DNA from 4 places in the Pararhizobium sp. P1_E7 genome. Region 1 is predicted to be linked to each of the others. Evidence: riboswitches for the same ligand, from Rfam matches in the RefSeq annotation. Region 1 holds a riboswitch; each other region holds the start of a gene.

Region 1 (4,112 bases):
CACCCGCAGGCTCGGCTTGGCCCCACGCGCGCGATGCGCGCCGGCGATCGACGAAAGTTCGGTATCAGCGGCGGACAGGAACAGGATATCAGCCGGCGACTGACCGAGATCGATCGCTTCCTCGCCGTCGGTGATCGTTCCCTTCTGGGCTAGGAGGAGATGCATGCAACCTCCCTGAGACTGGGCGACGTCCTCTCCCCAATCCCTCCCCACAAGGGGGCGGGACTAGCCTTCCGCACCTCTTTGCCAAGCCTGTTCGTCTCGAATGGGAAACAGGCCCTGAACCGGTCGACCGGGTACGAAAATAGCGGCAAGCGCCGTTCTGGCCTCTCCCCCTTGTGGGGAGGGGTCGGGAAGGGAAAATTCTCGCGCCCGGTCAAAACGCCCTCAAACCGCCGCTGCGATGGCAGCGCGTACGGCGGCTTCATCCATGTCATGCAGGCCGATGACGACCAGGCGGGTGCGGCGCACTTCGCCTGCAGCCCATGGGCGGTCGAAATACTGCTCGATACGGGCGCCGACACCCTGGATCAGCAGGCGCATCGGCTTGCCGGGGATATCGGCGAACCCCTTCAGGCGCAGCACATCGTGTGCGGCGATGATCGGCTTCAGCTTTTCGATGAAACCGGCGGGATCGGCAATCGGCCCCAGTTCGACAACGAAACTGTCGAACTCGTCATGGCTATGCTCCTCGCCCGCCTCATGTTCCATCTCGTGATGGGACTTGCGGTTGGCGATGTCGCTTTCCGTGCCGACACCGAGGCCAAGCAGCACGGCTGCGGAAACCTCGCCGTTCTTCGCTTCGATCATCGCCGGCTTGCGGCTGGTGCGCGCGGAGACCTCGTTGCGGACAAAGGCAAGACCGGTCGAATCGAGCAGGTCGGTCTTGTTGAGAATGATCAGATCGGCGGCGGTCAGCTGGTCTTCGAACAACTCCTCGATCGGGCTTTCGTGATCGAGATTGTCATCGTTGACGCGCAGCGCATCGACCTTGTCGTGATCGTCGGCAAACCGTCCGGCGGCGACGGCGGCGCTATCGACGACGGTGATGACGCCATCGACGGTCACTTGCGTGCGGATATCCGGCCAGTTGAAGGCAGCGATCAGCGGCTGCGGCAGCGCCAGGCCGGATGTTTCGATGACAATATGGTCCGGGCGGTTTCCGCGCTCAAGCAGCTTGGTCATGGTCGGAATGAAATCGTCGGCCACGGTGCAGCAGATGCAGCCATTGGTCAGCTCGATGATGTCGTCCTCGCTGCAGGCTTCGGCGCCGCAGCCCTTCAGCACGTCGCCATCGACGCCGAGATCGCCGAACTCGTTGATGATCAGCGCGATGCGCCGGCCGCCGGCATTTTGCAGGATGTTGCGGATCATCGTCGTCTTGCCGGCGCCAAGGAAGCCGGTGATGACGGTTGCCGGGATCTTGCCGTGGGCGGCTTTTTCAATGGTCATGGATCAACCCTTCATTTTCAGCGGCAATCCGGCCGCGATAAAATAGACGTCTGCGGATATCTCCGCAATGATCTGGTGCAGCCGGCCGGCATGGTCGCGAAAGTCGCGCGCCATCCGGTTTTCCGGCACGATGCCAAGCCCGACCTCGTTCGAGACGAAGACCAGCCGGGCCTTGGCTTGCGGCACATAGGCCGCGAGCTTTTCAAATTCGGCCGCGATATCCCGATGCTCCATCATCAGGTTGGTGACCCACAGGGTCAGGCAATCGATCAGAACGATGCGATCAGGCGCGTCGATCGCTTCAAGGCAGGTGGCAAGCTCGAGCGGCTCCTCGTGGGTCTGCCAATCGGCCCCGCGGCGATCGCGATGCTCGGCAATCCTTGCCTGCATCTCACCGTCCCAGGCCCTCCCGGTCGCGACGTAATGCATGCCAAGACCCGACGCCTTGACGAGTTTTTCGGCAAAAGCGGATTTGCCGGAACGGGCGCCGCCCAGAACCAGCACGCTGCCTGCCAGCACACTGCCTGACTGTATCGCTGTCATGAAATGATCCCGGCCTCAGCGCACGCCGGGCGATAAACGGACCCATACACCACGCAAGCCTGCATCCGCGGCAACGCGAAACGGACCGTTCCGGGAACGGGATAATGAAGCCATGACAACCTCCGTGCTGGCATCGGGAGTGTCTCTCCCTGGATCGGGCGAACCCCTGGCTAAGATGGGGCCCTTGAGGATGGCAGGTCTCCTGGCTCACGGCGCCACGTGCCGCTTAAGGGCACGAACGGGTTCGCCTCGCCTTCCCGGAGGTTTTGGGTATCACGAAGAGGTGGACGATTCGTAGATTTAGAGGCGTCCAGCCCCGGCTGATCGTGATGCCGCTCCAGTGGCTTTTCCGGTTGGGCCGACCCTTCCGCCGCCGCGAATGCGGACAGTCCGGACCATCGGCTTTCCCGGATGGCGAACCCTGACCGTTCTACAGTCGCGGGGTCGGCTGCGATAAGGACGCCCGGTTTGGGTCCGGCCCGTCGCATTCCCATTTACTCCCGACATGCAACGGCACATCGGGAACCATCCAATGGTTGATGATTAGGCGCTCATCCGGATCAAGTCAATTGCGGCGCGATCTCCGTCGCCGGGTTCGGCCCGGCCTCGGCAAGACTTCGCTTGATCCTCGAGGCATCGGGAGAAATCTGAAAACCGCCGCGATCAGGACGTCAAGACATCAGGCCATCCAGCCAGCGCGGGTCCAACACCGCTTCCAGCTCTGCCGCGATATCGTCGAGCGCCCGGTCGACCGATTGCCGGTAATTTTCACCACCGCCCTCGATGCCGAAGCTTTTCAGCAGCGCAGCGCGATAGGCATCGCTGGCAAACAGACCGTGCAGATAGGTTCCGCTGACCATGCCGTCCGCCGACACCGCACCGTCCGGCCGGCCATCGATGATCACGGCCGGGCGGACGCAGTCGGCGCCGGTGGTGCGGCCGAGGTGAATTTCGTAGCCTTCCAGCGCAACGTCGTAGACCGCCGAGCGGGCGCTGCTGTTGCGCACCGTCTTTTCCGGCGCCATCTCGGTTTCGACCGCAAGCAGGCCGAGACCTTCGATTTCAACGACATTGCCTTCGATTCCATGCGGATCGGTGACCCGGTCCCCCAGCATCTGGTAGCCGCCGCAAATCCCGATGACGCGGCCACCACGCCGGACATGCGCCTGCAGGTCACGATCCCAGCCCTGCACGCGAAAATCGCTGAGATCGGCAATCGTCGCCTTCGATCCCGGAATGACCACCAGACCGGCGTCCGCTGGAATTCTCTCGCCGGGACGAACGAAGACGAGATCGACTTCCGGCTCCGCGGCCAGCGGATCGAGATCGTCGAAATTGGCGATGCGCGACAGGACGGGCACGGCAACCTTCAGCGCTCTGCCCGCCCCCCGTGCCAGCCTTTCCAGCACGACGGAATCTTCTGCCGGGAGACGGCCGGCGCTCTTCAGCCAGGGAACGACGCCGAAGCAAGGCCAACCGGTGAAACTTCTCACTGCAGCTATGCCGTCGTCGAACAGCGACACGTCGCCCCGGAACTTGTTGATGATATAGCCGCTGATCATGGCGCGGTCTTCGGCGGACAGAATAGTGTGGGTGCCGACAAGCGAGGCGATGACGCCGCCGCGATCGATGTCGCCGACCAACACGACCGGAACTTTGGCGCGGGTGGCAAATCCCATATTGGCGATGTCACCGGCGCGCAGGTTGATTTCGGCCGGCGATCCGGCTCCTTCGACGACAACCAGATCGACGCCGGACCGGACGGTTTCGAAGCTTTCCATGACGGCGCCCATCAATTTAGGTTTCAAGGCCTGATAATCGCGCCCCCTGGCCTGCCCCGCGACCTTGCCCTGGACGATGATCTGGCTGCCGGTTTCCGACTGCGGCTTGAGCAGAACAGGGTTGATATGCACCGATGACGGGATGCGGGCAGCCATCGATTGCAGCCATTGCGCCCGGCCGATCTCGCCGCCGTCGTCCGACACCGCGGCATTGTTCGACATGTTCTGCGGCTTGAACGGTGCCACCTTCAGACCGCGGTTGGATGCGACACGGCAGAGGCCCGCCACCAATACCGTTTTTCCGACATCGGAGCCGGTTCCCTGAAGCATGATCGT
Region 2 (4,112 bases), on a different contig from region 1:
ATCGGCAGTGATCGAGCAGTTTCCGGCCCATGTCCACCGGCTGTCGCCGGTACTGACCTTGCAGGGCGCCGTTGCCCATTGCGACATGCCGCTGGAAAGCGGGCCGACGCTGTTCCTGCCCTACAGCCAGACCTATGTTCCCGGCTATCTGGCTTTGAAACGCCCGGAATTCCGGGAGTATTTCGACCGCAACCATGTACAGCTGCCCTTGTCGAAGGGCGATCTGGTGTTTTTCAACCCGGCGCTCTTCCACGCCGCCGGAACCAATCGCTCGCAAGACATCAAGCGCGTCGCCAACCTGCTGCAGGTGTCGTCCGCGTTCGGCCGCGCGATGGAGACGGTCAATCGGGAAAGGATGAGCGCAACGCTCTATCCGGCTTTGAAAGCCATGCTCGCCGATGGCCGCCTGTCGGGCGCGCAGGCGGCGTGCGCCATCGCATCCTGCGCCGAGGGGTACTCCTTTRCGACCAATCTCGACCGCGATCCTCCCGTCGGCGGCCTTGCACCGAAGACGCAGGCCCAGCTGATGCAGGAAGCGCTTGCCGGCGGCTGGGAGGCGGCTGCGTTTACCGCAGCACTCGCAGCGCAGTCGGACAGGAGACTCAGCTAGCAGCGCCGAATGAAACATTGCGAACCCCCACCCGAATTTCGGGCGGGGGTCTTTTGACAAAATCGACATCGAACATGGAGGAAAGCCCAATGAGCAGTGAAAATGGGAGCAATGACTATGGCCGGCTCGACGGCAAGGTGGCGATTGTTACCGGCGGGACGCAAGGGCTGGGGGCGGCGATCGCGACGCTGTTTGCCAAGCGCGGTGCTGCCGGCATCGTGATCTGCGGCCGCAATGCCGCCAAGGGCGAGGCCAAGGCTGCCGAGATTGGCAAGGCGACCGGAACGAAGGTTGTCTATGTCCAGGCTGACCTCGAAAAGACAGAGGATGCACGCAAGGTGGTCGCGGCATGTGACAGAGAATTCGGTCGGGTCGATGCGCTGGTCAACGCTGCGGCAATTACCGACCGTGGAACGATCCTCGACACCAATCCGGAGCTGTTTGATCGCATGTTCGCCATCAATGTGCGTGCGCCGTTCTTCCTGATGCAGGAAACGATCAATGTCATGCGCCGCGAGAAGATCGAGGGAACCATCGTCAATATCGGTTCGATGTCGGCGATGGCCGGGCAGCCTTTCATCTCCGCCTATTGCGCCTCCAAGGGTGCGCTGGAAACGCTGACCAAGAACACCGCCTATGCGGTGTTGCGCAACAGGATCCGCGTCAATGGCCTGAACATCGGCTGGATGGCATCCGAAGGGGAGGATCGCATCCAGCGCGAATTTCATGGATCGCCCGCCGACTGGCTGGAAAAGGCGGCGGCTGGCCAGCCCTTTGGGCGCTTGGTCGATCCGGCCGAGGTGGCGCGTGCCTGCGCCTATCTGTCGTCGGCGGAATCCGGTCTGATGACCGGATCGATGATCTGCTTCGACCAATCGGTCTGGGGTGCCTATGACGGCTCGCCGCATCCGGCCGCCGCCATCTGACAAGAACGCGCGGGCCGCCTTGCAATCGGCGGCCCGCTATGACCATATCGGTTTGTTCAGGTGCCCGTGAAAACGGGAGAATCGGGAACCCGGTGAAAGTCCGGGACGTGCCCAGCGCTGTGACGGGGACGGCTTTGCATAGATGAAAGTCTGAATGATTTCAGATTTCTGCCACTGGATCTTCAAGCGATCCGGGAAGGCGGCAAAGCCGGTTGATCCGCAGTCAGAAGACCGGCCTGACAAGATAGACCAAACCCGCGCGGACGGCGGGAGGTTTCGCATTGTTGGGGATCAAACGATGCAAGCTGAACCGCAAGACCGCCTTGTGAGGGCGGACGCATTTTCATCGGACGAGCGCGCCGCCGTCTACCGCGCCATCGAAACCCGCCGCGACGTGCGCGACCAGTTCCTGCCGGCACCCTTGCCGGACGACGTCATCGCGCGGCTGCTTGCCGCTGCCCACAGCGCGCCTTCGGTCGGCTTCATGCAACCCTGGAATTTTATCGTCGTCCGCGACGAGGACAGGCGTGCGCGTGTCTTTGAAGCCTTCCAGCGCGCCAATGAGGAAGCGGCGCTGATGTTTGAGGGCGAGGCGCAGGACAAATACCGGTCGTTGAAGCTCGAAGGTATCCGCAAGGCACCGGTCAGCATCTGCGTCACCTGCGATCCGGCGCGTGCCGGAAAGGTCGTTCTCGGCCGGACGCACAATCCGCGCATGGACGCCTTTTCTACCGTTTGCGCCGTGCAGAACCTGTGGCTTGCCGCACGGGCCGAAGGGGTTGGCGTCGGCTGGGTCAGCATTTTCCACGAGCGCGATATCAAGGCCGTGCTCGGTATTCCCGATCCTATCGAGATCATCGCCTGGCTGTGCCTTGGCTATGTCGATACGCTTTATGCAGAGCCGGAACTGGCGGTCAAAGGCTGGCGCCAGCGGTTGCCGCTCAAGGATCTCGTCTTCGCCGATGCCTGGGGCGTCAGCCCCGCGGAGTGATTGGAGCGCTTCCGGTTGAGGATGAAGCGCTCTAGTTTGTCTGTTGCTGTTGCTGTTGGTATCCGGGGCCGGCCGGATGCCTCAGGTCGATCGAGGTTTCCTGCGAAGGCAGGAAGCTCGGACCGACGACGCGGACCTTGCTGTCCCGCGGATTGTAGGGGCGGTCCGCAATCGCGCTCTTCACCTCAGCCGGGGTAGCCTTATTGCGCGTGCGAAACTCGATAACGCCCTTGCCGTTGTCCGGCGTACTCTGTTGCGTCGCCGTGCGCCCGACCGGAGAGCAGCCGCACTGGCCGGGCTGGCTGAGGTCGCGGGTCTTGTAGGCGAAAGCCGACGGCAGATCGGCATACGGTTCGCCGGTGGCTGCGGAGACCATCTGGTCGGTCTCTTCGGTCGCCAGCGCATGATAGTAGAGCGCCGTCTCCGCTCCCGGGCACCGCCGCTGGCAGGCTTCGGCATCGCGCTGGAAATCGGCCGGGGACGCATTTGAGGAGATCGGGAAGAACGCCCCGTCGCAGGTGCGCACGCACAATGTCCGCAGGCTGCCGGGGTAATCGTCGCTCGGCGCAAAGCCATCATCCGGCGTTGTGAAATCGGATACGTCATTGCTGTCGCGCATATCGAGATAGTCTTCGCTGATCGGCGGCAGGTCCTTCAGGATATTGCGACGGGTTTCCGGTTCCTCGACGGCGGCGCTGACGACTTCATCCTGTTCTTCAGAGCAGCGATTGACGTCGAGGGCGGCGAGGATCCGCCGCCGGGCGATCTGGCTGTCGCCTCCCGTTGCGAGGTTCTGGCGGCGTGCCTTCAGCGTTTGGAGGTCCATTTCCATCTGCGAGATTTCAGCAGCCAGGCTCTCGCAGGCTCCGTCATTCGGCCCACCGACAATGACGACGCTGTCTGAGCTGCATCCCATCCGCCTGAGATCGCTACGGGCTTGGCGCAAATCCAGGTTCTGGCGCGAGATCGCGCCGGTGTAGTCGCGCAGATTGGCATTGGAGGCGACGATTTTCGGCAGGCTGGCAAGGCGCGCATTCAGCCGTTCGCACACCGCCGAGGCGCCGGCCGTGGCCGTCATGGCCAGAAGAAGCGGGGCTATCAGCGCCGCGAAGGATATCGAACGGAGGATCACGTGTTTCTCTCGCCTGAGCATACCGGCACCTTGGCCGTGTACGAAGGAATATCCTGCGCACTCTGACTTTAGGTCTATCATAGCGCCATTCGAAGGTGGCGCAACGCAGTCCGTGCGCCAGCGTTAATGCGATGCGGGAGAATCATGCCGGGCGAGGCGGGAGAGCCACAATCGGCGGCTCTCCCGGCGCAAGGCAATTATATCAAGTCTCGACGATAGAGACCATTAAGCCGCCCGGGCGGTTTCCAGGGACATTGGCCGCTCCAGCACCGATCCGTCGATCTCGGCGACAGCCTTCATCGTCTCCAAAAGATCGGGCGTGACCTCCCAGGCTACGGCAACGGCGTAGACGGAGCCGATGCGCTGCGGTTCGCCGATGCGTTCGCCAGGGCAGCCCATCCGCCGGAACATGCGCTCCAGAAAGACGTCGGTGACGGTGACGATATGGCTGAG
Region 3 (4,112 bases), on a different contig from region 1:
CACATCGTAAGGCGAAAACAGGTACATATCCTCGTTGTTCTTCGCCAGTTCGAAGGTGATGTCGGGCACGACGACGCCGAGCGACAGCGTCTTGATGCGGATCTTCTCGTCGGCGTTTTCGCGCTTGGTATCGAGGAAGCGCATGATGTCAGGGTGATGGGCGTTGAGATAGACGGCTCCCGCCCCCTGCCGCGCACCGAGCTGGTTGGCATAGGAGAAACTGTCTTCCAAAAGTTTCATCACCGGAATGATCCCGGACGACTGGTTTTCGATCTGCTTGATCGGCGCGCCGGCCTCGCGGATGTTGGTCAGCGACAGCGCGACGCCGCCGCCACGCTTCGACAGTTGCAGCGCCGAGTTGATGCCCCGCGCGATCGATTCCATATTGTCCTCGATCCGAAGCAGGAAGCAGGACACGAGTTCGCCGCGCTGTTTCTTGCCGGCATTGAGGAAGGTCGGCGTCGCCGGCTGGAAGCGGCCGGAAATGATCTCGTCGACCATGTCGCGGGCAAGCGTTTCATTGCCCTGCGCCAGGGTCAACGCCACCATGCAAATGCGGTCTTCGTAGCGCTCCAGGTAGCGCTTTCCGTCGAAGGTCTTCAGCGTATAGCTGGTGTAATACTTGAACGCGCCAAGGAAGGTGGGGAAACGGAATTTCTTCGCATAGGCATGATCGAACAGGTCGCGCACGAAGTTGAACGAATACTGGTCGAGAACCTCCCGCTCGTAATAGCCCTCGGTCACCAGGTAATCGAGCTTTTCCCTCAGATTATGGAAGAACACGGTATTCTGGTTGACGTGCTGGAGGAAATACTGCTTGGCGGCCAGCCGGTCCTTGTCCAGCTGGATCTTCCCCTCGTCGTCGTAGAGGTTCAGCATCGCGTTGAGCGCATGATAGTCAATTGCGGTTTCCGTCGCCTTCAAGGGGCGCTCACCGGCGGAATGAGAAAAAGCGTCGAGCGGTTTTCCGCCCCGCGTCAAGGTCTCTGAGACGTCCAAAATCGTTCCAATCCATTGATGACATTGGCGACGTCCTCGTCCGTACCCAGAAGCTCGAACCTGTAGAGGTACGGCACCCGGCATTTATCCGAGATGACATTGCCCGCGAGACCGAACGTCGCGCCGAAATTGCTGTTGCCGGCGGCGATCACGCCCCGGATGAGGGATCGGTTGTCCGCATCGTTGAGAAAGCGGATCACCTGCTTGGGAACCGCGCCCTTGCCGTCCTCGCCGCAATAGGTCGGAAGGACGAGGACGAAAGGCTCGCGCACTTCGGGCGTTTCCGCGCCACTGCTGACGGGAATGCGCGCCGATCTCAGACCGAGCTTGGCGACGAAGCGATGGGTATTTTCCGACAGGCTGGAATAGTAGACGATCAGGCCCATCGCTTGTCCATCCCTGCTCAGGCCGCGCTCAGGAAAGTCCGCTGATCTTGTCCGGCCGGAAGCCGGCCCAATGGTCCGGCCCGGCAACCACCACCGGAACCTGCTGATAACCAAGCCCCACGACCGTCGCGAAGGCATCCTCGTCCTTGGAAATGTCGATGACCTGGTAATCGATGCCTTCGCGATCGAGCGCACGATAGGTTGCGGTGCACTGGACGCAGGAAGGCTTGCTGTAGACGGTGATGTTCATGACGTTCCTCGTGATCTGTAGTGTTACCGGCGCACGAAAGGGTTCCGAGCCGCTGCGCGCGGATCCGGCCGTGTGGTTTTTCATTACAAGCTGACGGACAGGCCAAGGCGTGTCGCGATCTTTCAGATTCGCTTCTCGCGCTTTAGCTCTTCGATTTCACGCATGTCGTTATCGCAAAACCGCTGCACATTTTTGCGCGACATGCTTTAGGCACGTGCCGCCGGTCGCGATTGGCATCGCGGCCCGCAGGTCTGCAAATTCGATTGTCTGACATGCCTTCGCTCCGAAGCCTTTTTGGCGGGTATCGGAGGAACGCAACACAAAGCGGAATCATTCCGCCGCACATCACGCGACCTTCCGGGCACCCCGCCCGTGGACGTTTTGTTCGAGGCAGGTCTCCTGGCTTGCGGGTCGTGGCGCCTGTTTTCGTCTTCCCGAAGACTGACGCTTCAGTGACTTAAAATGAAACAGGCGCTCGCCGCTTACAGTTGCGGGGGCAGCTTCGGCTTTGTCCGGCCAGAATGGCTGGACGCACCGTATTCCCTCTTAGCCTCCACACCTTGCGATTCGGAGGCACCTTGAACACCAGATATAGTATACGAGTCGTTTTTCCYGTCAATACCTAGCGGGCGGAAACCCGCCAGGCAGAATGCCGTTTTTTCGGTATCATGGTTAACCATTCGTCAACGCCGCAAACGAAGCGGCACCAGCCTTTCGGTCAGGATGTTCGATCCGCTCATTGCAGGGCCTCCCTGAAGGCCACCGTCTCTGCCGGCGGCAGCGACACGCGGCTGTCCGGGGCATCGGCGCCAAACAGCGCATTGTGGAGATGGCTGAGCCCGATTGCGGCTGCGCCAACAATCGCCGCGCGGGGTCCGAGCTGGCTCACCTCGATATCGACGGGATAGGGAAAGCAGGCAGGCAGGAATTTCCGAATGCGCTCGATCAGTTCCGGGCGCAGGCCGATCGAGCCACCCATGATGACCTTTTCCGGATTGGCGATCGCCGCAATCGCGCTGATGCCGCGCGCCAGATATTTCGCCGTCTCGTCCAGCGTCGTTGAGGCGTGCACGTCGCCGCTTGCCGCCCGATCGAAGATCACCGGCACGGTTGCCGTCTCGCCGGATGCCGCCGCATAGCGCTCCATGATGCCGATCGAGGCGGTGACCCGCTCGAAGGCGCCGGAGCGCAGCGATTCCGGATCGAAGGGGTCGGCGCCAAAGGGCAGGAAGCCCAGTTCGCCGGCAGCATTCATCGCGCCCCGCACCAGTTGGCCGCCGACCATCAACCCGCCACCGATGCCGGTGCCGACGGCGATATAGGCAAGATTGTCGATGCCCTGCCCCTGGCCGAGCCAGTTTTCGCCAAGCACCGCCAGGTTGACGTCGTTTTCCAGGATTACATCGATGCCGAGCGCCTTCTCGAAGGCGGCCGCCACGTTCATCGTGTCGAAATCGGCGATGTTGGGCGCCAGCAGGATGCGGCCGGTTTTTGCATCCGGCGCTCCGGGCGCGCCGATGACGGCCATGCGGATGCGTTCGCTCGGAATGTTCAGATGGCCTACCGCCTGCGCGCAGAGACCGGCGATCTGGTCGACGACGAACTGGCCGCCGCGCTGGTCGGTCGCCACGACCTCTTCGGCAAAGACCTGACAGGCGAGATCGGCGATGGCGAGCCGGATCTTCGTTCCGCCAAGATCGACCGCAGCAATATAGGCCGCATCCGGCACCAGTTCATAGGTAACGGCGGTGCGCCCGACATGGCCGCTGGTGCGCCCGGTCTCGCGAACCCAGTCGTCCAGCTCCAGCTGGCGAACGATTTCCGAGATGGTCTGTTTGGAGAGGCCCGTCTGCTTGGCAATCGAGGCGCGGGAGATCGGCCCGTTCTGGATGATCGCCTCCATCACGGCTCTTTGGGAAAACTTCCGGGAGATGCGCAGGGTTTCGCTCACAGTCGCCTCTATTAATTCGTTCTATCACCGAACTATTTAGTCAATTGCAAAATGAGTCAACCGGAAAGCGAGGTCGCATCCGGTTCGAGCGATTTCCCCCGTGCCTGAAGCACCGGCCGGACGCCGACGACCACCGGCTTTTCCGTGAGAACGCGCACCGAAATGGAAATGAAAAAACGGCCGCCTCGCCAGCGGCACGCAGGCCCCGGCGTTGGGAGTTCCCTGCAGCTACAGGCGTCCGAATGGCGTCAGGCGATGACGGGATAACCCTGCCGCTGCGCCTGCCTCTCCAGCTCGGCCAGCGGTTCATAGTCGGCATCGGAAAGAACCGCAAAATCCTTCAGGCAAAGCACATCGCGCGCGGCAGAGAGTGACGGTTCGGCGACGGCCTGCTTTAGGGCTTGCCGCAACAGCCTTACCTCCACATCCGAGGCATCCGCCCGGGTGATGAACGGCAATCCCGGTCCCTTGATCGTCTCGAAAAGGATGCGGACGCCGGCAAGGCTCTCAGGATCGAAGCGTAGCA
Region 4 (4,112 bases), on a different contig from region 1:
GCAATCGCCAAAGCGCGCTCCGGCTCGGTCCGTGTGTCTATAATCAGCGCCATCAAGCTTCCAAACGTCAATGCGCCCTCTCGAAAAGGCAGGCAGGCGCTCCGGCGTTTCCTTTATAGGGCCAGGCAGGAGATTGCCAAGCGCATTCGAAAGGTCCATTCGAACGCTGGGGTCAATTGTTCCTATTCGCTACAGCCGGTTAAGGTTTCTTAAAATGCGACAGTTCCGGTTAGCGGCGATGAAAGTTGCCCATGCTAGGTGTCCGGTCCTGCACACAGCCGGAGCCCTCATGGCCAACAAGAAATCCATGCCGAACGACCTTGCCCTGCGGATCGCCACCGCCATGCACCAGATGGGCATCGATGCCATCCCCCGGAATTACGAGCTCGTCTACGAAGCCTATGCCGGTGCCAATCCGGACCTGGTGCGCGATTTCATCGCGCTCGGTAAATACAAGTCGCAATCGGCGCTCGACGAACTTGGCCGCAAATATTTGCCGCATCATCACGAAGCAAGCGTTCTGGCACGATCGACGACGATCGTGCGCGACGAGATGAGCAATTTCATGAACCTTTTGTCGCGTGAAAAAGACCAGCTCGATGATTACGGGCGGCTGATCAGCGAGGCGACGAAAGCGCTGGTGGTCTCCGACGACGCGAACCAGACGGCACTGCAAAACTCCATTCAGGCGTTGAAGCGCGCCACCGAGCGGCAGGTCTCGCACAATGCCGAAATGGAGCAGAGCGTCACCGCGCAGTCCACCGTTATCGCCGGTGTCCAGAAAGAGCTTGCCGACTTTGAAGCAAAGAAATTTTCGGACGCTGTAACGGGGCTTGCCAATCGCCGCGCCTTCAACAAGACACTGGCCAAGGTCTATGCCGATCCCGATCTGCCGCTTGTCTGCGGTGTCGCCATTGCCGAGCCCGACACCAGCCGCCGCCTGTCGGGAGAACAGGCCGCCGCCTTGGTGGAGCCGCTGGCCCGGCATATCGGCGGTATTATCCAACAGGCTTTCCCGTCAACCGAGCTGGTCGCCCGTTTCGACGGCACCCGTTTCGGCTTTCTGGTCAGCGCAGGCGAGGAGCGGGAGGTGGTGCGGCTCGTGGCACTTCTGCGCTCGGCTTTGCGCGGCACGCATTTCAAACATCCAAAGACCGGACGCGACCTCGGCTGCGTGACGCTTTCGGTGGGCGTGTGCATGTCGGATCATGCCGGCAACGCGTTTGATCTCGTCAATACGGCGGAAAAGGCACTCGCCAGGGCGCAGGGCAAGGGCGGAGACCAGACGGTCGTTCATGGGTCCGAAAGCGAGCACCCGCCCGGGCGTGACTGGCTGATCTACAAGCAATGATCACAGGGCGCTAATGATCTTGCGAAGCTCTTCGTTGCGGGCGCCGAGCAAAAGCACGTTCTTCAGCGCTTCCTTGGGGTCGCGGGTGCGAAACAAAAGGCCGTTGTCGTGCACTGCACGATTGACGGTCAGCTTGCCCGCTTCTGCGTCCAGCTCTGTCGCCACCGCGAAATACATCCGCGAGTAGCCGAGCTTGATTTTCTCGAAAAAGTGCTGGTCGTCGCCGATGTCGGAGAAGAAGTTGGCGATGTAGAACGACCACCGGACGTCCTCGAACTTGGCGAATTTCGTCCGGGCAGCCGTTACGTGGCAGTAGCCGAGATGCGGACTGCCGGCCAGCGTGCGGTGAAACAGCAGTTTGGGGAAACGGATCGAACGATGGAACCCGTTGATCCGGTCATGCGTGACGGTACCGGCCGCTTCGAGTTTCTTGCCGGTGCGGGCCGCCACTTCCTGATGGGTCAGATAGCGCTTTTCAGCGGCGCTCCATTCCTGCTGGCGCCGGTTGATCCGCCCGGTGCGCAGGAATTCCGTATGGATCGCAGTCTTCTGCGAAGGAGCCGGCTCTTTGACCGCGGCGGCATCGTAATATCTCAAGTTTGACATCGGCCCGTACCAGGATGCGGCGGAATGCGGACAAGGCATGCCGGCGCGTAATCGCATATGAGACGAAGCTACAGTGTTATGGTTAATGCAATCTTGCCAGGCATCAACCATTTGCAATGGTGCGAGGTTTGTGGGAGCCGCCACAAAATGTCGCAAAGAGGCCGCGGTTCAGCCGATTGCCAGGGCGCTGGGCAGAAAACAGGCCTTTTGCTCCAGTTTCAGCAGAACATATTGTTTATGCTTATAAAATAGCCAGATTGGTTGCTGTCCTTCGCAATATTTGCCGTGTCGTCATTCTGGAATCGGATGTCGCTAATCGGCAGCTATTTGGCCGGGACACAAGGTTAGATGAAAACACTCAAGGTGCCGCCTTTATAGGGAGGGCGGAGAATTGGGAAGCCGGTCGAAATCCGGCGCTGCCCCCGCAACGGTGGTGGAGCGAAACCTCGGCAAAAGGCCACTGGAGAAATCCGGGAAGGCGCCGCGATGGTCCGCAAGGACAGCTCCAGAGCCCGGAAACCAGCCTTGTGGCGAAATTGATATCTGGGTGCGGCGGGCAGCCGGAAGAGAACCACTATATCCACGCGCTCTCCCGGCGCGGCGGTGGTTCCTTTCCTGCCTGCTGCAACTTTCAAAAAGAGTTGGCGAGCACAAGGAAATGACCATGGATCTCCGCAGTGAAGTCCTTCGCAAATTGAAGACCCGGCGTGCCGGGCACAGTCTCGAGCAGGCATTCTACACCGATCCCGATCTCTACAGGATCGATATGGAAGAGATCTGGTACAAGGACTGGCTGTTTATCGGCCATGACTGCGAAATCCCGAAATCCGGCAATTATTTCACCGTGCAGGTCGGCGAGTATCCGGTCGTCATCGTCCGCGACCGCACCGGCACCGTCCGGGCCCTGCACAATTCCTGCCGCCATCGCGGCTCGCGCGTCTGCGCCGGCGCCAAGGGCTCGTCCGCCAAGCTTGTCTGTCCCTATCACCAGTGGACCTACGAGCTTGACGGCAAGCTTTTGTTCGCCCGCCAGATGGGCGAGGATTTCGACAAGAACCAGCACGGTCTGAAACCGATCCATTGCGAAACCATCGGCGGCTATATCTTTATCTGCCTTGCCGAAGAGGCGATGGATTTCCAGCCCGTGCGCGACATGGTCTCGTCCTATGTCACCCCGCACAATCTGAAGGACACCAAGGTCGCGTTTGAAAGCACGATCATCGAGAAGGGCAACTGGAAGCTCGTCTGGGAAAACAACCGCGAATGCTACCATTGCGCGGCAAACCACCCCGAGCTTTGCCGCACCTATCCGGAAGCCCCGACCGCAACCGGCGTGCAGGGCGCCAAGGACGATCCCGTCATTGCCGAACACTGGGCAAAATGCGAAGCCGAGGGCTTGCCGAGCGAGTTCAAGATGTCGCCGACCGGCCAGTTCCGCGTTGCCCGCATGCCGCTGATCGAGAATGCCGAGAGCTACACCATGTCGGGAAAGCGGGCCGTCCAGCGCCAGCTCTCCGACGATGTCAGCCAGGATCATATCGGCACCCTCTTGCTGTTCCACTATCCGAGCACCTGGAACCACGTGCTGGCCGACCACGCCATCACCTTCCGCGTCCTGCCGCTTGGTCCTGAACTCACCCAGGTCACCACCAAATGGCTGGTGCACAAGGATGCCGTCGAAGGCGTCGATTACAATCTGGAAGAACTGACGCATGTCTGGACCGAGACCAATGACCAGGATCGCCAGATCGTCGAGGAAAATGCCTTCGGCATCCGCTCGCCCGCCTATCAGCCCGGCCCCTATTCGCCGGAACACGAGGGCGGCGTGATGCAGTTCGTCGAATGGTACACCAACTTTATGCAGGATCGCCTGCAGGGTAATTCCATCTCAACCCCTCTGGTTCGGGTCGCCTGACATGACGATTGCTTCCTCCTTCCGGCACTTCGATGAGCTGCAGCCGTTCAATGACCGGCAGCAACTGCTGGAATGCATCTCCGTCACCGTCGAAGGGCCGGATGTGATGACATTCGGCTTCAAGGCCGACAAGGACAGCTGGTTCCGCTACCTGCCGGGCCAGTTCGTCACGCTCGAACTGCCTGTGAGCGTGGATGATCCGGTGATGCGCACCTACACGCTGTCCTCGACGCCGTCGCG

The links. A riboswitch is a leader RNA that binds a small molecule or an ion and turns the genes downstream of it on or off. The one in region 1 is predicted to bind cobalamin.
Region 2: another riboswitch for cobalamin. It lies ahead of bluB (5,6-dimethylbenzimidazole synthase); the one in region 1 lies ahead of cobU (bifunctional adenosylcobinamide kinase/adenosylcobinamide-phosphate guanylyltransferase).
Region 3: another riboswitch for cobalamin. It lies ahead of nrdH (glutaredoxin-like protein NrdH); the one in region 1 lies ahead of cobU (bifunctional adenosylcobinamide kinase/adenosylcobinamide-phosphate guanylyltransferase).
Region 4: another riboswitch for cobalamin. It lies ahead of AC1D17_RS08870 (aromatic ring-hydroxylating oxygenase subunit alpha); the one in region 1 lies ahead of cobU (bifunctional adenosylcobinamide kinase/adenosylcobinamide-phosphate guanylyltransferase).

Annotation. Positions count from the first base shown of each region.
Region 1 covers NZ_JBFUBH010000007.1:145,955-150,066, reverse strand. The annotation lists gene cobN (cobaltochelatase subunit CobN) at 1-165, opposite strand, end outside; gene cobW (cobalamin biosynthesis protein CobW) at 388-1,452, opposite strand; gene cobU (bifunctional adenosylcobinamide kinase/adenosylcobinamide-phosphate guanylyltransferase) at 1,456-1,995, opposite strand; cobalamin riboswitch at 2,171-2,540, opposite strand; gene AC1D17_RS10695 (cobyric acid synthase) at 2,667-4,112, opposite strand, start outside; gene AC1D17_RS10690 (hypothetical protein) at 4,105-4,112, shown strand, end outside.
Region 2 covers NZ_JBFUBH010000005.1:109,689-113,800, forward strand. The annotation lists gene AC1D17_RS07820 (phytanoyl-CoA dioxygenase family protein) at 1-610, shown strand, start outside; gene AC1D17_RS07825 (SDR family oxidoreductase) at 700-1,536, shown strand; cobalamin riboswitch at 1,578-1,790, shown strand; gene bluB (5,6-dimethylbenzimidazole synthase) at 1,835-2,527, shown strand; gene AC1D17_RS07835 (DUF2865 domain-containing protein) at 2,559-3,680, opposite strand; gene AC1D17_RS07840 (acyl-homoserine-lactone synthase) at 3,885-4,112, opposite strand, start outside.
Region 3 covers NZ_JBFUBH010000027.1:18,583-22,694, forward strand. The annotation lists gene nrdE (class 1b ribonucleoside-diphosphate reductase subunit alpha) at 1-981, opposite strand, end outside; gene nrdI (class Ib ribonucleoside-diphosphate reductase assembly flavoprotein NrdI) at 978-1,385, opposite strand; gene nrdH (glutaredoxin-like protein NrdH) at 1,414-1,635, opposite strand; cobalamin riboswitch at 2,008-2,231, opposite strand; gene AC1D17_RS20060 (ROK family transcriptional regulator) at 2,372-3,586, opposite strand; gene AC1D17_RS20065 (phosphate/phosphite/phosphonate ABC transporter substrate-binding protein) at 3,835-4,112, opposite strand, start outside.
Region 4 covers NZ_JBFUBH010000006.1:49,904-54,015, forward strand. The annotation lists gene AC1D17_RS08855 (L-threonylcarbamoyladenylate synthase) at 1-53, opposite strand, end outside; gene AC1D17_RS08860 (diguanylate cyclase domain-containing protein) at 290-1,351, shown strand; gene AC1D17_RS08865 (DUF6656 family protein) at 1,352-1,957, opposite strand; cobalamin riboswitch at 2,302-2,499, shown strand; gene AC1D17_RS08870 (aromatic ring-hydroxylating oxygenase subunit alpha) at 2,622-3,872, shown strand; gene AC1D17_RS08875 (FAD-binding oxidoreductase) at 3,874-4,112, shown strand, end outside.